2 linked regions of the Variovorax paradoxus EPS genome follow. The protein of the gene in region 1 binds, or shares a complex with, the protein of each later gene. Links are inferred from orthologs where the notes say so. Each region holds a gene or a part of one and is shown on either strand. Other genes may lie near its edges. The genes, in order: trxA and trxB.

Evidence for each region.
Region 2: the proteins of trxA (region 1) and trxB are in contact, whole or in part, in a crystal structure (PDB 1F6M), measured with the Escherichia coli proteins. The link is inferred for Variovorax paradoxus EPS from one-to-one orthologs.

Annotation. Positions count from the first base shown.
Region 1 is NC_014931.1:2,707,840-2,717,757, reverse strand. The notes cover bases 4,155-6,852. They hold trxA (thioredoxin TrxA), read left to right. Parts: upstream 4,155-5,186; coding sequence 5,187-5,519; downstream 5,520-6,852. Other genes in these bases: rho (transcription termination factor Rho), read left to right, coding at 5,703-6,852; VARPA_RS12535 (PD-(D/E)XK nuclease family protein), read right to left, coding at 4,155-5,029. Also shown: VARPA_RS12540 (UvrD-helicase domain-containing protein), read right to left, coding at 1-2,477; more of VARPA_RS12535, read right to left, coding at 2,474-4,154; more of rho, read left to right, coding at 6,853-6,968; VARPA_RS12520 (oxidoreductase), read right to left, coding at 7,026-8,093; VARPA_RS12515 (type B 50S ribosomal protein L31), read left to right, coding at 8,284-8,553; VARPA_RS12510 (hypothetical protein), read left to right, coding at 8,647-9,918. UniProt on the Escherichia coli protein: Participates in various redox reactions through the reversible oxidation of its active center dithiol to a disulfide and catalyzes dithiol-disulfide exchange reactions.
Region 2 is NC_014931.1:1,534,872-1,544,933, reverse strand. Bases 2,486-5,327 are described here. They hold trxB (thioredoxin-disulfide reductase), read left to right. Parts: upstream 2,486-3,347; coding sequence 3,348-4,307; downstream 4,308-5,327. Other genes in these bases: VARPA_RS06900 (fatty acid desaturase), read right to left, coding at 5,057-5,327; rpmG (50S ribosomal protein L33), read left to right, coding at 4,735-4,908; rpmB (50S ribosomal protein L28), read left to right, coding at 4,490-4,723; VARPA_RS06920 (Crp/Fnr family transcriptional regulator), read right to left, coding at 2,492-3,166. Also shown: VARPA_RS06925 (DNA translocase FtsK), read right to left, coding at 1-2,397; more of VARPA_RS06900, read right to left, coding at 5,328-6,271; VARPA_RS06895 (RsmB/NOP family class I SAM-dependent RNA methyltransferase), read right to left, coding at 6,404-7,675; VARPA_RS06890 (M48 family metallopeptidase), read right to left, coding at 7,704-9,557; VARPA_RS06885 (DUF1653 domain-containing protein), read left to right, coding at 9,612-9,845; VARPA_RS06880 (I78 family peptidase inhibitor), read right to left, coding at 9,866-10,062.

The sequences.
Region 1 (9,918 bases):
ACGAAGCGCGTCGGCGCGCTGTCGCTGCCCTTCCATTCGACCAGCACGCCCATGGTTTGCGCGCGCGGCGGGGCGGCGTCGCAGTCGAGCATCAGCACGGTGTCGGCTTCCAGGCCCTTGGCGCCGTGCACGGTCAGCAACTGCACCGCATCGGGCGCGGCGACGGACGGCGCGCGCACGCCGCCGGCACGCAGCGCGCGCACCAGTGCATAGGGCGTGGCGAAGCGCGCGCCTTCGATCTCGAGCGATGCGGACATCAGCCCGCGCAGGTTGGCCAGCGCGCTCTGGCGCATCGCGGCGGGCACGGCGGCGCCGAACTTCGCGAGCACGTCGCCGTCGTGAAAGATGGCGTCGATGGCATCGTGGGGCGGCAGGGTCACGAGCCAGCGCTGCCATTTCTTCAGGCTGACACCCGTCTCGACCAACACCGGCGGCAAACCCTCGCCTTTCTGGATCAACGCGAACCAGCTCGACGACGAATGCGCGCGCTGCCGCAACGCCAGTTGCACCAGCACCTCGTCGTCGATGTTGAAGAGCGGCGACTTCAACGCCCGCGCCAGCGAGAGATCGTGGGTGGGCGATACGAGCGCATCGATCAGCGCGACCATGTCCTGCACCTCGGGCGCATCGTGCAGCTCGTTCTTCTCGGGCTGCTGCACGGGAATGTGGCGCTGGCGCAGCGCATCCTGCATCGCGGACAGACGATTGCGCCGGCGCGCCAGCACCATGATCTGCCGCGGCGGTATGCCGTCGGCGATGCGCTGCGCTACCCAACGTGCGGCCTGCTCGCATTCCTTCTGCAGCAGTTGTTCTTCAGGCAGCACGCGCGGCGTGACGAGGCTATCGCGCCAGTGGAGCATGCCGTCATCTGCGGGTGCGGCTTCCGCCGCGTCGCCGAGCGCGTCGCGGTCGATGGCCGGCAGCTTGAGAAGCTCGCCCTCGTCGCCACGCTCGGTGGTGTGGGCGCGATAGCCATCGAACTCGCCCGCATCCTGTGCGGCCAGCATGGCCTGGTTGACGAGCCCGACCACTGCGCGTGCGTTGCGGTGCGTGTGGTCGCAGTTGAGCAGTTCGCCATCGAGCCCTTCGCGCACGAACTTCTTGGCGGCAATGAACACTTGCGGTTCGGCGCGGCGGAAGCGGTAGATGCTCTGCTTCGGGTCGCCCACGATGAACACGCGCGGCGCGCTGCTGCCCGCGCCCGTGTAGGAACTGAGCCAGCCGTAGAGTGCCTGCCACTGCAGCGGATTGGTGTCCTGGAACTCGTCGATCAAGAGGTGCGCGATGCGTGCGTCGAGCCGTTCCTGCACCCAGCCCGACAGCGCCGACTGGCCGAGCAGCAACTGCGCGGCTTGCTCGACGTCGTTCATGTCGACCCAGCCGTGGGCGCGCTTGACGTCCGCGAAAGCGGCGATGAGAAGGCGCGTGAGCCGTGTCATGCGCTGCTGGTAGAGCCATGCCGCGTGCTGGGCCTGCGCGGCGCACAGCACCTGGAGCTCGGCTTCTGCCTCTTGCGCGGCGGGGAATTTCTGCAGATTCTTGGTGAGCCGGTCTTCGCTGGCGACGAAGAAGTTCTTTCTCAGGTGCGCGAGCGCTGCGGAGAGCGATTCGACTGCGGGCTCGCCGACGCCGAACACGTCGATGATGGCCTCGGCCGCCTTCTGCGGCGTCTTGTTGGTCTCGCGGCCGAGTGCGGCGGCGCGGTCGAGCCAACGGCGGCGGACCGAGTCGCCGCGCAGGGCCTGGGTCGGCTCGTCCAGCCCTTCGAGCGCCGGGTACATGGCGCTGAAGTGCTGGACGGCGTTTTCAGCATCGGCCAGCGAGAACTCGACGCGCTTGGTCAACGCTTCGCCCAGCGCCTTTGCCGTCTGCGAGCGGCCGTGCGTCGCGACGACAGCGTAGTAGTCGGCGAGTGCAAGCTTGTCGGCCGTGACCGCTTCGAAGAACGGCCGCCAGGTGTGGCCGCGGGCCTCGGCATCGTCTTCGAGCAGTTCGTAGTTGGAAGGCAGGCCCAGTTCGCGTAGCACTGCGAGCGGCGCGTTGCGCAGCAGGCCTGCGAACCAGGCGTGAAAAGTGCGGAACTGCACCGGGCGTCCGCCTTCGAGCAGGCGCCTGTAGAGACCCTTCAGTCGCGGCACGGCAGCCAATGCGGCAGCAGGTTCGACGCCGCGCATCACGAGCTGCTTCACGAGTTCTTCGGGGCTTTCTTCTGCGAACTGCTCAAGCCATTGGTCGAGACGCTCGCGCATCTCGCCGGCCGCCTTCTTGGTGAAAGTGATCGCGAGGATTTCATGCGGCTCGCAGGCGGAGTCGCCCTCCTCGAGGAGCGCGCGCAGGATGCGCGACACGAGCATCCACGTCTTGCCCGCGCCCGCGCAGGCTTCAACGGCCACCGAGCGGCGCGGATCGCAGGCGACGGTGTAGAAGGCCTCGCGCGTGACGTGCCGGCCGTTGTGTTCGTAGGCTGCGCCGTTCACTTCGACACCTCCCAGAAGTCCTTGCGGCACAGGCCGCGCGCTGCGCAGTAGTCGCAAACAGCGCCCTCGCCCAACGGGGGCAGCGCCGCGCCCTCGGCGATGCGCGTGAAGTCGCTCATGATGCCGGCCACCAATGCGTCTCTCGCCTCGACCACCGCCGGTTGCTCGACGGTCTGCGTGCCCGAGGACTTCTCGCCCACATTGACGTAGGCCGCACGCAAGGTGTCGTCAGCCACCAGCGCTGCGTAGAAGGCGAGCTGCGTGTCCTCGGTCGGGTCCTTCACTCGCTCCTTGGTAACGCTCGCGGACTCGGTCTTGTAGTCGATCACGAAGGCCTGTCCATCGGACGTGCGGTCGACTCGATCGAGGCGACCGACCAGGCGCAGGCCGCCCAGCGGCTGCTCTTTCCAGGGTTCGGATTCGACAAACACCGCACCACCCACTTCATGCCCTGCGAGCCATACGAGATATCCGTCGCGCACCGCAGGCCATGCCGCGGCGAAAGGAAGGAACTCGGCGTCGGAAAGGCCGTATTCGCGCGTGGCGCGTTGCGCGGCTTCTTCGATAAATGCCACGCGCTCGTGCGCATCCTGCGTCGGGGTTTCGATCAGTGCCTCGTGGAAATGACCGAGCACGGCGTGCAGCCAGTTGCCGAAGTCGCGCTTGTCGACCTCCACGTCGAGCTCGTCGGCGCTCCGCAGCCCCAACTGCCGCAGCGCGAAGAAGCGATAGGGGCAGCGGCGCAGGTCTTCGTAGACGCTGGTCGAGATGTTCTGCAGCGGCAGCAGCGCGCCCGAGGGCGTGGGAACGGCAGTCGGTTGCACGGTGACGTCGCGCGCAGGACGCGGATCGACGGTGGGCTGCAGCACGTGGTCGAGCTGCAATGCCTGCACCAACGGGCTCGGTCGGACCGGCTCGCCGCTCGCGTCGGACTGGCGCCAGACCAGTTCGCACCAGGGGTTGTGCAGGGCCGCAGCCCAGGCCGAGCGCTGCGCGGCTTCGAGGGTCTCGCGCGAAGGCAGGCCCAGTTCGAGGCGCTGGGCGGCACTCCAGTTGCCGGGAGGCTCGGGCGATGCGGGCAGGCGGCGGTCGTCGCACCCAGGAATGACCACGGCACCGAATGCGCGGCCGAGCAGTTGATAGAGCGGCAGCACGATCACCCGGGGCGCTTGGTCGCCAGTGGGGGGCACGAAGCTCGCGTCTTCGAGCACGTCGCGCACCCATGCCGTGAATTCGGCGAGCGTGTGACGGCCGCCGGGAAATTCGTCGGCATCGCCGTGCGAATCGGCATCGAGCCACAACGCGGCGATGACTTTCCCGCCTGCCATGTCGTCGGCCAGAGGCGTCCATTGCCCGCTGCCTTCGAGCAGTTCGCGCAATGCGCGCAGCCATTCGGCCACGGGTCTGGACTTCATCATCGATGCGCGGCGCGCCTCGATGGCTTCGGTGTAGGGCAGCAACGCCACGTCGTTCGGCTTCTCGCTGCGGGCCACGAGGCTGCACCAGGCCGACCAGTCGCGCAGGCCTTCGCGTCGCAGGCGCACTTCGAGCGCCTGCACTGCCAGTGCGTCGCCGTCGGCACCGCTCTTGAGCCATTCCAGAACTTGATCGCTCGCCGCGTCGTGGGCACAGGCGCGCAGCGCGCTCATCAACGTGGCGGCAGCGCGGGTGGTCGAGAGCTTCCAGCCGGTTTCGTCGTGCGTGACGATGCCCTGCGCCTTGAGCTGGGCGCTGATGCGGCGCGTGAGCGCGCGGTCGGTGGCGATCAGCGCGACCGGCGCGCGGCCCTCGGCGAGGTGACGCAGCACGCAGGCGGCGGCGAGCTCGGCCTCATCCTCGGGGTCTGCCGCCACATGGGAAGCTGCGGGAGCCACGGAAGTGTTCGCGGGCACGAGCGAGAGATGCAGCGCGTGATCGCCCCACAGGGTGCACAGCGTCTGGGTGAGCGGATCGGTCTGGAAGCCTTCGAGCACGATCAATGCATCGACCTGGTTGCGCGTGCTCTCGCGCAGCAGCACGTCCGTTGCGTAGCCCGAGGTTGCGGCCCAGGCGACGGCGATGCGGATCAGCGCGCTTTCGATGCGGAACCATTCCGACTCGCTGCCCGCCTCGGCCACCTGCGCGGCACGCTGGGCCCATTCGCCGACACGCGCGTCCGGCAGCGATGCCGATGCGAGGGGCGCGAGCTGGTAGGCCAGTTCGACGACGCGGCCTGCCAATGCGAAACGCTCGTTGTTGAACCCGGACTGCGACAGCAGCGCCTGGGCCGTGATGAGGTCACGCGCCATGTCGAACGCGATGTCGTAGCCCGTCGGCAGGAAGCCGCCCGCGCTGCGCGCCCAGTTGTGCGTGGTCTCAAAGCGCGGCACGAAGCCGGCGCTGCCGCAACGCGCCCACATGCTGCGCGCCACGCCCATCAATTGCGCATACGGCACCAGCACCACGGTGCGCGCCGCATGCAGCTCGCGCTCGGCGAGCGCGCGGACGATCCGCGCGACGACGCCGTCGGCGGGGTCGCACCACAAGGCGTGGACGGGGTGGCCTTCGTTCATGTTCTATCGAGGGGTTTGAGAGCGCGTTGTCGTGATCTGCAAGGGCTTTGGCTATCACTGCCATAGCGGCTGCGCATGGCACCCCGCCCCTTGGTTTCTGTCACAATGACCAGCACTTTAGCTGCACCGAAACTCTCTGCGCACAAGGACACATCACATGGCCAGCGACCTGATCAAACACATCTCCGATTCCTCCTTCGAAGCCGACGTGCTCAAGTCCAGCCAGCCGGTGCTGGTCGACTACTGGGCCGAATGGTGCGGCCCCTGCAAGATGATCGCCCCGATCCTTGACGAAGTGTCGGCCACCTACGAAGGCAAGCTGCAGATCGCCAAGCTGAACGTCGACGAGAACCGCGACATCCCCGCCAAGTTCGGCATCCGCGGCATCCCCACGCTCATGCTGTTCAAGGACGGCCAACTGGCCGCCACCAAGGTCGGCGCCATGAGCAAGGCGCAACTCACCGCCTTCATCGACCAGCAACTCGCATAAGCGACATTCGATCCGGCCAGCGCGCAATGCGCTTGGCCGGCGCGTTTTTCCTGTCATAATCTCCCACAGATCACCGGCCCTTCCAGGCAACCGGTTCGAGTTCCCCGGTTAGTGCAGCAGTTCTCGCTACACATTCAACCTCCCCCCGTTTTCCGTTTCGATTACCCCGCGAGGGGTCATTCCATGCACTTAAACGAACTCAAGGCACTCCACGTGTCTGAAGTCCTCAAGCAGGCCGAAGCCCTTGAGATTGAAAACGTCGGCCGCATGCGCAAGCAGGAGCTGATGTTCGCGATCATCAAGAAGCGCGCAAAGGCCGGCGAACAGGTCTTCGCCGACGGCGTGCTCGAAATCCTGCCCGACGGCTTCGGCTTCCTGCGCAGCCCCGACACCAGCTTCACCGCCAGCACCGACGACATCTACATCTCGCCGAGCCAGGTGCGCCGCTTCAACCTGCACACCGGCGACATGATCGAAGGTGAAGTGCGCACGCCCAAGGATGGCGAGCGCTACTTCGCGCTGACCAAGCTGGACAAGGTCAACGACGGCCCGCCCGAGCAGAACAAGCACAAGGTGATGTTCGAGAATCTCACGCCGCTGTTCCCCAAGGAGCAGATGAAGCTGGAACGCGATGGCGTCAAGGGCGAAGAGAACATCACGGGCCGCATCATCGACATCATCGCCCCCATCGGCAAAGGCCAGCGCGCCCTGCTCGTGGCGCCGCCCAAGAGCGGCAAGACGGTGATGATGCAGCACATCGCCCACGCGATCAGCGCCAACTACCCCGACGTGCACATGATGGTGCTGCTCGTGGACGAGCGCCCTGAAGAAGTGACCGAAATGCAGCGCACCGTGAAGGGCGAAGTCATTGCTTCGACCTTCGACGAGCCTGCCGCCCGCCACGTGCACGTCGCCGAAATGGTGATCGAGCGCGCCAAGCGCCTGGTCGAACTGAAGAAGGACGTGGTGATCCTGCTGGACTCGATCACGCGTCTGGCCCGCGCCTACAACAACGTCGTGCCCTCGTCGGGCAAGGTGCTGACCGGCGGTGTCGACTCCAACGCACTGCAGCGCCCCAAGCGCTTCCTGGGCGCCGCGCGCAATGTGGAAGAAGGCGGCTCGCTGACCATCATCGGCACCGCGCTGATCGACACCGGCAGTCGCATGGACGAAGTGATCTTCGAAGAGTTCAAGGGCACCGGCAACTCCGAAATCCACCTGGACCGCCGCCTGTACGAAAAGCGCGTGTTCCCTTCGATCCAACTCAACCGCAGCGGCACGCGCCGCGAAGAATTGCTGTTGGCCCCCGAGATCCTTCAGAAGACCCGCATTCTTCGTCAGCTCATGTACAACATGGACGAGATCGAGTCGATGGAGCTGATGCTGAAGAACATGAAGGCGACGAAGACCAATGTCGAGTTCTTCGACATGATGCGTCGCGGCGGCTGAGCACCATCCCGCTCCTCCGCAAAAGCGCGTTGACCCTCACCGGTCAATGCGCTTTTTTCATGGGCGTTCGATGCGGATGGCGCGGCCCTCGGCTGCGCTCTGGCGACCGATGTCGAGGAGTTCCATCAGCGCGACCGCCTGCTCCGGCGGGACCGGGTTCGGCCCCGTGCCAAGGATCGCGTCGCGGACCGCCGCGTAGTAGTCGACGTAGTTGCCTGCCAGCGTGGGCACGGCGCGAAAGCGAGGCGCCCCGTCGCTGCCGATCAGCGTGAGTTCGCCATCGAGCGGATCGGCGCCCCATCCTTCGGCTGGTGGTCGTTGCCCGGCGCGCAGCGCATCCTCTTGCGGATCAACACCGTGCTTCACGTAGCTGCCGCGCGTGCCATGCACGATGTAGCGCGGCGCCGCATGGGCGGCGAGCGTCGTGGCGTGCAGCACCACGCGCAAGGGGGCGTGAGGGCCGCTTTCGTAGCGCAGCACGGCGTGGAAATAGTCTTCGACCAGCGCACCATCGCGAAGGACGGCCGTGTCGAGTTGCAGCGTATCGGGCCGTCCGAACAACTGGACGGCTTGATCCACCAAATGCGAGCCCAGGTCCACCCACAGGCCTGAACCCGGCACCGGCTGCTCTCGCCAGCGCTCGCGAACCTCGGGCCGGAAGCGGTCGAAATGCGATTCCAGGTACACCGGCCGCCCCAACTCGCCGCCTGCGAGAAGATCCTTCAACGTCAGGTAATCGGCGTCGTAACGCCGGTTCTGATAGACCGCCAGGACGCGATTGTTGCGTCGAGCCAACAATTCGAGCTCTCTCGCCTCGGCCACATCGAGCGTGAAAGGCTTGTCCACCACCACGTGCTTGCCGGCCTCCAGCGCAGCCTTTGCAACCGGATTGTGCTGGGCATTGGGCGTGGCGACCACGATCAGGTCGATGTCCGCGCGGGCCACGAGCACCGCCACGTCCGGCACCACGGCCACGCCGGGCCAGTCCGCGTGGACCTTGTGCGGCTGCGAACTCGCCACGGCCACCAGTTCGAGCCCCGGAACGGCCGAAAGCACGGGTGCATGGAAGGTCTGGCCGGCGAAACCGTAGCCGACGAGGCCGGCGCGCAACGCTGTGGAAGTCATCTGTGGGCCGCTTTTCGCTCAAAACGGCCAGTATGCGATAATCGCTGGCTCCGCGAAAAGTGCAGCCGGGCGTCCTGCCCAGCGATCCCCTCACCCCGGGACAGCCGCCGACCAGTCCATTCGACAGTCGACGCGCTTGTGGCTCTCGCATCGACCGCGCATTGATTCCAACAGCGCAAAAGGAAACACCATGGCAAAAGAAGGCATCCACCCGAATTACCGCGAAATCCTGTTCGTCGACATGTCGAACGGTTTCAAGTTCGTGACCCGTTCGTGCGCGAACACCAAGGAAATGGGCAAGACCGACGACGGTCGCGAGCTCCCCCTGTTCAAGCTGGATACCACCAGCGAATCGCACCCGTTCTACACCGGCACGCAGAAGTCGGTCGACAACATGGGCGGTCGCGTCGAGAAGTTCCGCAACCGTTTCGGCAAGACCACCGGCGCTGCTTCGAAGTAAAGCACGCGCTTTGGCGTCGAGGGCAGCCCGGTTTACCGCGCTGCCCTTTTTCATTCCGAATCTCCTTTAGCCCTTCTCTCCGCTTCCCGCCCTTTGAACCAGCCCACTCCCGCGATCGTTGCCCAGAATGCCGTGCGCCGGCTGCCGCGCATCGCGCTGCTGCTGTTGTGCGCGGCCTACCTGCTGCCGGGCCTGGTCGGGCGCGGACCGTGGAAGAGTGCCGACATCACCGCCTTCGGCTACATGGCCGAACTGGCCCGGGGCACCGAAGGCATCGCGCGCTGGTTCGATCCGCTCTTGCTGGGCATGCAGCCCGAGACGCCCGCGCTGGTCCCCTACTGGATCGGCGCCATCGCGATCAAGCTTGCCCCCGCGTGGCTGAACCCCGACCTCGCCGTGCGATTCGTCTTCGCGCTGATGCTCTGGGGCACCTTCACCGCCACCTGGTACGCCGTCTACTACCTCGCCCGAACCGCACGCGCACAGCCCGTGGCGTTCGCCTTCGGCGGCGAGGCGCGTCCGACCGACTACGCGCGCGCCATCGCCGACGGCGGCCTGCTGGCGCTGATCGCCTGCCTGGGCCTCGCCCAACTCGGGCACGAAACCACGCCCGCCCTTGCCCAGCTGTACTTCGCCTCGCACCTGTTCTACGGCGTGGCCGCGCTGCCGTACCGCCGCGCAGGCCCGGTGATCGCTCTCGTGGTCGGCACGCTCGGCATGACGTTGAGCGGCGCCCCCACCGTTGGCCTCGCGCTCGCCGTCGGCAGCGCGCTCTACATCGCCTATGAGCGGCACCTCGTCGCAAAAGCCGGGGCGGACGTGAGCTCCGACGATGGCCCCGGCTACACCCGCGGCGCCCTCTTCACGATGATCGGCGTCACGCTGCTGGCGGCGGCGCTGGTGTTCGGCCTCGGCCTGTCGCAATGGAAGATCACGCTGGACGGCAACTCGATCAGCAGCGAAATCCGCAGCCAAGCCAAACTGCTGCTCTGGTTCACCTGGCCCGTCTGGCCGCTCGCCATCTGGACGCTCTGGCGCTGGCGCCGCCAGCTCACGGCGCGCCATGTCGCGCTGCCGTTCTGGTTCGCGCTCGTGCCGCTGGCCGCCACCTGGACCACCGACTACTCCGACCGCTCGCTGCTGCTGGCCCTGCCGGCCTTCGCCACGCTGGCGGCCTTCGCGCTGCCCACCTTCCGGCGCAGCGCCGCGGCGCTGATCGACTGGTTCAACGTGCTCTTCTTCAGTGGCCTCGCGGTGCTGGGCTGGCTCTACTGGATCGCCATGCTGACCGGCGTGCCGCGCAAGCCTGCAGCCAGCGTCGCACGGCTGGTGCCGGGCTTCGTGGGCGAGTTCTCGCCGATCGCA
Region 2 (10,062 bases), 1.2 Mb from region 1 along the record:
GATCTCGCGCTGGCCGCTGCCGCTCATGGCGCTGACCAAGCCTGCCTTTTCCATGTCTTCGACGAGGCGCGCGGCGCGGTTGTAGCCGATCTTCAGGTGGCGCTGCACCAGCGAGATGCTGGCCTTGCGATTCTTGAGCACGACCTCGACCGCCTGGTCGTACATCGGATCTTTTTCGGCATCGCCGCCGCCGAGCAGGTCGCCGTCACCGTCGCCGTCGACAGTGCCGCCTTCGAGCACGCCTTCGATGTAGTCGGGCTCGCCCTGGCTCTTGAGGTAAGCCACCACGCGGTGCACTTCCTCGTCGCTCACGAAGGCGCCGTGCACGCGGATCGGCAGGCCGCTGCCGCTGGCCATGTAGAGCATGTCGCCCATGCCGAGCAGCGCCTCGGCACCCATCTGGTCGAGGATGGTGCGGCTGTCGATCTTGGAGCCCACCGAGAACGCGATGCGCGTGGGGATGTTGGCCTTGATGAGGCCGGTGATCACGTCCACGCTGGGCCGCTGCGTGGCCAGAATCAGGTGGATGCCGGCTGCGCGCGCCTTCTGCGCGAGGCGGGCAATGAGCTCTTCGATCTTCTTGCCGACCACCATCATCAGGTCGGCCAGCTCGTCGATGATCACCACGATGTGCGGCTCGCGCTTGAGCGGCTCCGGATCGTCGGGCGTGAGGCTGAAGGGGTTGTAGATGAACTCCTCGCGCGCCTTGGCTTCGTCGATCTTGGTGTTGTAGCCGGCCAGGTTGCGCACGCCGAGCTTGCTCATGAGCTTGTAGCGGCGCTCCATCTCGGCCACGCACCAGTTCAGGCCGTGCGCGGCCTGGCGCATGTCGGTGACCACGGGCGCCAGCAGATGCGGAATACCTTCGTAGACCGACATTTCGAGCATCTTCGGGTCGATCATCAAGAGCCGGACGTCGCGCGCCTCGGCCTTGTAGAGCAGCGACAGGATCATCGCGTTGATACCGACCGACTTGCCCGAGCCGGTGGTGCCGGCCACCAGCACGTGCGGCATCTTCGCGAGGTCGGCCACCACGGGGTTGCCGATGATGTCCTTGCCGAGGCCCATGGTGAGCATCGACTTGCCTTCGTTGTAGATCTGCGAGCCCAGGATTTCGCTGAGCTTGATCGACTGGCGCTTGGCGTTCGGCAACTCGAGCGCCATGTAGTTCTTGCCCGGGATGGTCTCGACCACGCGGATCGACACCAGCGAGAGCGAACGCGCGAGGTCCTTGGCGAGGCCCAGGATCTGCGAGCCCTTGACGCCGGTGGCGGGCTCGATTTCGTAGCGCGTGATCACCGGGCCCGGTGAGGCGAGCACCACGCGCACCTCGACGCCGAAGTCCTTGAGCTTCTTCTCGATCATGCGCGAGGTCATCTCGAGCGTGTCTGCAGAGACGGTTTCCTGGCGCACGAGCGCCGCGTCGAGCAGGTCGACCTGCGGCAGCTTGCTGTCGGGGAGTTCCTTGAAGAGCGGCTTCTGGCGCTCCTTGACGACGCGATCGCTTCGGGGCACCTCGGTCATCGCGGGCTCGATCTGCACCGGCGGCGACGGCGGGCGGCGCTTGGGACGCGGTTCGATGAGGATCTCTTCGTCGTCGGGGAAATCGGTGGCCATGGCGGGCCCACTGCCCTTGCCGCCTGGCTCGTCGCGCGTGAACGAAGGCTCGTCGGCTTCGGCCCGTTCGCGCGCGGCCTGCTTGCCCATGGCGATGTCGGCGGCCATTTCACGCTTTTCACGGCGCGACTCGAAGAGCGAATAGGCGCGAGCACCGATGCGCTCGGCAATCAGGCTCCACGAGAACCGGAAGACCAGCGCCGAGCCGATCACGCCACCGGCAATGGCGACCAGCGCGGAGCCGGTGAAGCCCATCCATCGAACGCTGGCCGGCCCCACGAGATAGCCGAGCGCACCGCCGCCCGAGCCCGGCAGGTGCGATTCGAGCCGGTACAAGCGCGACCATTCGAGCATGGTGCTTGCGCACAGCAGCAGGATGAGGCCAAACCAGAACGCAAGGCGGCTGCGGTTGAAGCGGCCGCGAGGTGGCTGCTCGGCCGGTGCGGCTTCACCGCCGCGCAGCCAATTGGCCAGTGAAGACAGCCAGGCACGCAGGCCGGCTGCGAGGCACCACCAGACGGAGTAGCCGGCCGCGTAGTAGCTGCCATCGGCCAGCCAGGCGCCGATGCGGCCGCCCCAGTTCTTGATTTCGCCACCGGTGCCGGAGGTCGACCAGGCGGCGTCGGAGGGCGTGAAGCTCAGCATTGCGAGCAGCCAGAACAACAGCGCCGCGAATCCGGCGATCAGCGTGATCTCGTGGGCGAAGCGCATGGCGCGCACGCGCACGGGTTGCCCATCGGCGGCGGAAGAGGATTGAAGCGTATTGAGCGAATAGGTCATGAAAAACACGGCAGCCGGCACTGAAAATCGGAGGCCGGACGCCCGAACACTACAACAAAAGGCCGGCGCCGCCAGAGGCGCCCGGCCCGGATGCTCAGGTGAGCGTCAGCAGCCGTTCCTTGACGATCATCGCGCCGTCGTCCAAGGTTTGAACGAAGCCGCGCTCTTCCAGATCCTTCATCACGCGGCTCACCATTTCGCGCGAGGCGCCGACCATCTTTGCCAGGTCCTGACGGGAAATCTTGTCGCGCACCTTGAGATTGCCGGCGCCGTCGTCAACGGCGAATTCGAGCAGCGAGCGGGCCACGCGGCCGTACACGTCCATCAGCGCCAGCGACTCGATCTTCCGGTCGGCGTGGCGCAGGCGCTGCACCAGGCCGCGCATGATGTTGTAGGCCATCGAGGAGTTCTCGGGCAAGCAGCGCGCAAACGCATCGCGGCCGAGCATGAGGACGTCGCACTGGATTTCGGTGCGCACCGTGGCCGAGTGAGGCTCGTCGTCGATCAGGCTCATTTCACCGAGGTAGTCGCCGGGGTGCAGCGTGGCCAGAATGACCTCGCGGCCCCGGCTGTCGGCGCTGGTCACGCGGGCACGGCCGGTGAGGATGATGTAGAGCGCATCGGACTTCTTGCCCTGCTCCACGACGACTTCAGCACGCTTGAAGCGCTTCTTGATGATCGCGTCCGCGATGCTTGCGGACTGCGTGGCCGTCAACGACGCGAACAAAGGAACGCGCCGAAGCAATTCAAGGTTGGACAGCATCGACATTTATCAATCCCTGAGACAGCACGCGGAGTTGGTCCAGGAGGCAAGCCAATGGATTACTACAATCGCGCGCATTGAAAACACCGTGCACCCGGTGTTGAACCGGGCGGTGATACTCCATATATATCGCTACCACCCTGAAAATGTACACGCTGATGCAGCGTATATCCTAGGCTTTCCATCCATGTCCGCTCCCCAACACGCCAAGGTTTTGATTCTCGGCTCCGGCCCAGCCGGCTATACCGCGGCCGTCTATGCAGCCCGCGCAAATCTTCAGCCCTTGCTCATCACAGGCATTGCCCAGGGCGGGCAATTGATGACCACCACCGAGGTCGACAACTGGCCCGCCGACGTGCATGGCGTGCAGGGCCCGGAGTTGATGCAGCGCTTTCTCGAGCATGCCGAACGGTTCAAGACGCAGATCGTTTTCGATCACATCAACAAGGTCGACCTGAGCAAGCGCCCGTTCACCCTGACCGGTGACAGCGGCACCTACACCTGCGATTCGCTGATCATTGCAACAGGCGCATCCGCCAAATACCTGGGCCTCGATTCCGAAGAGAAGTTCATGGGCCGCGGCGTCTCCGCTTGCGCAACCTGCGACGGCTTTTTCTACCGCGAGCAGGAAGTCTGCGTGATCGGCGGCGGCAACACCGCTGTCGAGGAAGCGCTGTACCTGGCCAACATCGCGAACAAGGTCACGCTGGTGCACCGTCGCGACAAGTTCCGCGCGGAGCCGATCCTGATCGACAAGGTCAAGGAAAAGGTCGCCGAGGGCAAGATCGTGCTGAAGCTGCATAACGAACTCGACGAGGTGCTGGGCGACGGCACCGGTGTGACCGGCATCCGCATCAAGAACACCCAGACTGGCGAGACCGAGCAGATCGATCTCAAGGGCTGCTTCATCGCCATCGGGCACCACCCCAACACCGATATTTTCCAGGGCCAACTGGAGATGAAGGACAACTACATCCTGACCCGCTCGGGCCTGCAGGGCTTTGCGACGATGACCAGCATTCCGGGCGTCTTCGCCGCGGGCGACGTGCAGGACAACGTCTATCGCCAGGCCATCACAAGCGCAGGTACGGGCTGCATGGCAGCGCTGGATGCGCAGCGCTTCCTTGAGCAGGACGGCACGCTCTAAATCCGGGGCAGCCCAAAAGGGCTATAATCCGAGGCTTTGCCGAAACGGGGCCCTCTCACGGGGGCTCAACGCATTCAGGCAAAGCCGGGGTACCGCCACCCGTTTCTGGCGAGGTCAAGCTGCAAAACACCTGCAATCGCCACGATTGCGCCGGTGCCAGCTGTTCAAGAAAGAGTGTCCACATGGCACGCGTATGCGACGTAACGGGCAAAGGCCCGATGGTCGGAAACAATGTTTCCCACGCCAACAACAAAACCAAGCGCCGGTTCCTGCCGAACCTGCAATACCGCCGTTTCTGGGTCGAGACTGAAAACCGCTGGGTTCGCCTGCGCGTTTCGAGCGCTGCACTGCGCCTGATCGACAAGAACGGTATCGACGCCGTGCTCGCAGACCTGCGCGCACGCGGCCAAGCTTAAGGAGCTGAATCATGGCAACGAGCAAAGGCGGACGCGAAAAGATCAAGCTGGAATCCACCGCGGGTACCGGCCACTTCTACACGACCAGCAAGAACAAGAAGACGATGCCTGAAAAGATGTCGATCATGAAGTTCGACCCGAAGGCGCGCAAGCATGTCGAATACAAGGAAATTAAGCTGAAGTAATTCAGTCCTGGTTTTCCAAATAAAAACCCGCTGCTTACCCAGCGGGTTTTTTGTTGCCTGTCGTTCTGACGCTTGCTTGGGGGCAGGCGTAAAAAAACCGGCCCTCCGGCCGGTTTTTATCGAGGCGTGAGATGCTGCGCCAGTTAGCTCAAGCGCGAGCAGAACGCAGACGCGTGGAGAACTCGCGCAGACCAGCAATACCACTCGCTTCCGCACGGTGGCACCAAGCAGCAAGGTCGGCCGCCAGTTGCTCGCGCGACTGCGAGGTGTTCAGCCAAAGCTGGCGCAACTCTTCGCGCATCGTCACCATCTTGTCGAGCACCGGATGGGCTGCGCGAGCCTGCACGATATGCGTGCGAGCGGATGCGGGCACCTTGTCGTCGTCACGGTGCAGCCAGCGCTTGGCTGCCTTGAGCACCGACAGGTCGGCACCCTTGGTCTTCAACTGAGCCAGTTCTTCACTGGTAGCACGGCGCATTTCGCGCGCATAGCCAGCCATGACTTCGTAGCGATTGGCTATGACAGCCTCGAGCGTCTTCTCGTTGGCCACGGGCTGGATATCGCCCATCTGCATCTTCGGCGGCACCTTCTTGACCTTGGCCCAGCCGATGGCCTGCATCGCCTGGATGTAGACCCAGCCGATGTCGAACTCGTATTTCTTGACCGAGAACTTGGCCGACGTCGGGTAGGTGTGGTGATTGTTGTGCAGCTCTTCGCCACCGATGATCAGGCCCCAGGGCGTGATGTTGCGGCTGGCATCGGGCGCCTCGAAGTTGCGGTAACCCCAGTAGTGACCGATGCCGTTGATGATGCCGGCGGCGGTAATCGGAATCCAAAGCATCTGGACTGCCCACACGGCCATGCCGAGCGTGCCGAACAGCGCCAGGTTGATCACCAGCATCAGGCCCACACCTTGCCAGCTGTAGCGCGAATAGAGGTTGCGCTCGATCCAGTCATCGGGCGTGCCGTGGCCGTAACGATCGATCGTGTCCTTGTTCTTCGATTCCTTGCGATACAGCTCTGCACCGCGCCAGAACACCTCGTCGATGCCCTTGACCTGCGGACTGTGCGGATCTTCCTGGGTTTCGCACTTGGCGTGGTGCTTGCGGTGAATGGCGACCCATTCCTTGGTCACCATGCCGGTGCCGAGCCACAGCCAGAAGCGGAAAAAATGCGAGGGGATCGGGCCCAGATCCATGGCCCGGTGCGTTTGCGTGCGGTGCAGGAAAATCGTGACCGCGGCAATCGTGATGTGCGTGGTGACGAGCGTGTACAGCACGACTTGCCACCAAGTGAGGTCCCACAAGCCGTGTCCGAGCCATTGGATGGCCGCATTGAGAACGGCAGAGTCAGGAAGCAACATTGAGTCAGGTACTCCATAGCCACACGAAGGTGCAGCCTTAAGCTAACCCGCGATTTTAAAGGGGCCGGCCCAAAACAAGGCCGTTTACCCTTCAAGAAAATCGCTGATTAACCCTAGTTTGGAGTCCCGCCCCTATTTGCGGTTCCACACGGCTGCGAAGAAACCGTCGGTCGAATGGCGATGCGGCCACAGGCGCAGATAACGCCTGCCGTCCGCCCCACCAGCGCAAAGTGCCTCGAAACCCTCCACTTTGAGCCCTTGCAGCAGTTCCGCGGCGTCCACGGGTTCGAAATCGGGATTCGCGGCACTAAAAGCCTCGGCGATGGCCTCGTTTTCCTCAGGCAGCACGCTGCAGGTGGCATAAACCAGCCGGCCGCCCGACTTCACAAGCCGGGCCGCGCTTTGCAGGATGGCCGTCTGCTTGACCGTCAATTCCTCCACCGATTTAGGCGATTGGCGCCATTTCAGGTCCGGATTGCGCCGCAGCGTGCCGAGCCCGGAGCACGGCGCGTCGACCAGCACCCGGTCGATCTTGCCTGCCAACCGCTTGATCCGGTCGTCCCGTTCATGGGCGATGGCAGCCGGGTGAACGTTCGACAGCTTGCTGCGCGCCAGCCGTGGCTTGAGCGCATCGAGCCGGTGCGCCGAGGTATCGAAGGCGTAGAGACGCCCTGTATTTCGCATCGTGGCACCGACGGCCAGGGTCTTGCCCCCCGCCCCGGCGCAGAAATCGACCACCATCTCACCGCGCTTGGCGTCCAGCAGCAACGCGAGAAGTTGGGAACCCTCGTCCTGCACCTCGACAGCGCCGCGAGCGAACGCGTCCAGCTTGGTCAGCGCCGGCTTGCCTTCGATGCGCAAGCCCCAAGGCGAGAACGGAGTCACTTCAGATTTGATAGCAGCCTTCGCAAGCTCCGCCTTCACCTCCGCACGCTTGTCGGTCAGTGCGTTCACGCGCAGATCGAGCGGCGCCGGCTGCTGCAGGCTCTCGACCAGCGGCCAGAACCCGTCGCCGAGTTGAGTCTTGAGCGGCGCCACCAGCCATTCCGGCAGGTTGTGGCGATGGCGTTCCAGCAGGTCTTCCGGCTTGACCGCATCGCAGTTGTCGAGCCAGCGCTTCTCCGTGTCGTTGAGCGCGCTCTTCAGAAAATCGCGCGGGCCATGAAAGCCGAGGATCGCCATGCGGCGCTCCTTCGACCCGCTGCCAGAAGGTGAGAGGTGGTCGAACAGCAGCTTCTTGCGAAGCACGGTGTAGACGGTCTCTGCCAGCGTGGCGCGCTCGCGCGGGCCGAACTCGCGGTGGTCGCGAAAGAAGCGGGAAACGACCTGGTCGGCCGGGTGATCGAATTTCAGGACAAGGCCCACCAGATCGGCGGTGGCCTCCAACAGGGCTTTGGGGTGCATCCCCCGATTGTCTCAGGCGCCCGCTGTGCTACGCCTCGCGCGTCCAGACCGCCCCGAAAGCATGCTGCTCAATGTCAGCCAGCGTGGGCGAGTGACCGGCCCAGAGCACCAGCGCAGCGCCCGGCAGCGTCAGCGTCTGCTCCAGTTGGCGGCATAGCTGCCAGCGGTCGTCGTCGTCCAGCCCCGGCAGTTCGACGAAAACGATGTAGGCGCGACGCCACGGAAATTCGCGCAGGTTCTTGCGCACAAGCCAGGCCCGCGACATGGGCAGGCAGCGAACGAAATCCGCCTTCAACTCACCCAGTTCGTGGTCGTTCAGGTCGTGCCGCCCGATCTGGCTGAAGAACGGCGTCTCGGTGATTTCCTCCCAAGCGCGCGCCTCGGCCTCCTCCGCCTCCTTGAGCCGGCCGCGCCAAAGCTTCAGTGCCTCCTCGTCATGAGGCCCGGCATCGGCGTCTTCCAGCGAGGCGACAGCGCTCTTGGCGGCCCACCAGCGGCTGGCAGCGCCCGAGTGGTGCAGCCGCTCGAGCACGGCGAGCCGGCCGGCGCGGTCGCTCACGGGCAGCATCTGGACCAGCCCGCGCAATGCACCCGGGTGCTCCGGCGCGATGCGCAGCGCGCTCTCGTAACGCACGCGCACCGGCGCTGCCGGATCGAGTCGGCGCTCCGAATCAGCCCACTCGACCATCTCGTCGGGCGTGTTCCGCTCACCCCGTGCCGCCAGCACCGTGATGCGTTCGCGGATGCGCGCGCGGTGCGCGTGATGCTGCTTCCAGTCGCTGGCGTGGGCACGGCGCCACTGGTTGTCGAAATGCCCGATCCATTTCGCGCTGTCGGCCAGCAGATCGAGCGCCGGCCGCTCCGACCACGGCGGCAAGGCCGCCTTCTGCCCCAGCGCTTCCAGCCGGTCGCGCAGCACCGGATGCGTATCGTCCAGATCGCTGACGCGGCGCATCGCCTCGCGCAGCGCCTGGCGGGCGAAATCGTCGCTCGGCGGCACGTGCGCGAACTTGCGCAGGGCGGCAAAGGGCCCCGGGGCTTGCGGCTCCAGCTCGGCGCGAGCCCAGTGCGAGGGCCAGAACCCGTTGGCGTACCAGTTGCCCTTGATCGCGATCTCGGTCAGCGCGGCAGCCGCCACCGCGGTGCCCAGCAGCCGGCCCGAGATGCGGTCGGCCTCGTACTCGTCCTGCCGGGCCAGCGCGAAAGTCTTCGCCGCGAAGCGCGGGAAGTACCAGCGGAAAAAGGCGTGCGACACCAGCGCCATCACGCCTTCGTCGCTCTGCAGGCTCGCGTCCAGCTTGAGCCAGGAAAGCCGTGTGCGGTAGATCCAGGCACTCAGCTTGCCGTGGTTGCCACGCAAGTGGCCGTACTCGTGCGCCAGCACCGACAGCAGCCGCTGCCGGTTCAGCATCATCAAAAGAGGCAGGCCGATGCTGAGCGAATTGACTGCGCCGCCGAACAGCCCGAAGCGCGGCACCTGGCGAATGCTGGCGTTGAAATCGTCATCAAGGAAGACGCGGTGGACCGGCGGGCCCTTGATCTTGCTGCGGATGCGGTCCAGCGCCTCGAAGAGCGCCGGCGCATCCTCCCGAAAGAGTTCCTTGCCCTCCGGCTCGTCGAAGCGCACCCAGAGTGCGCGCACCGTGGCCCAGAGCAGCCCCAGCGCAAACACCAGCAGCCAGCCGCGCGACACGCTGAAGCGCTCACGCCCGAACGACGAGACTACCCACGCGATGATGCCCACCGAGAGCCCGAGGCAGCCCAGCACCCAGAGATAGCCGAGTGCGGCAAACGCCGCCACGCCGCGCCGGTAGCGCGCGCTGTTGTCGGCACTGGCATGCTCGCTCAGTCGAACCAGGTGAACAAAATTCGCGCGATCCATTCGACTCCCGTCAAATCAAGCACCGACCGTTTTTTAAAAAGAAAGAAGCTCCCGTTGAACGACGACAACCTGCCACCCCTGATCGAAACGCCTCCAGGCCGCTATCGCCACTACAAGGGCGGTGAATACGAAGTGCTGGGCACCGTGCGACACAGCGAAACCCTGGAGCCCATGACGCTGTATCGCGCGCTTTACGGGGCTCAAGGCCTCTGGGTCCGCCCCGCGGCAATGTTCGGCGAAACGATCGAGATCGAAGGCGTGGTGCAGCGCAGGTTCGCGCCGATCTAGCCGGGCTCGCGGGACACGGGTCAGCCGCAGCCAACCGCGGTCACGCGGTTGCGCGCATCGACATGGAGGTTGAGCCGCCCGCCGTTGAATTCCATGGTGACGGCCTCGCCCGGCTTCAGCACGCGGACTATCCCCGCGCCGGACCGGGCGCGGGCCGCGGCTTCCAGCTGCGGCGTCAGAGGCTGCCCGACGGCGAACTTGGCGCTGTCGGCATTGC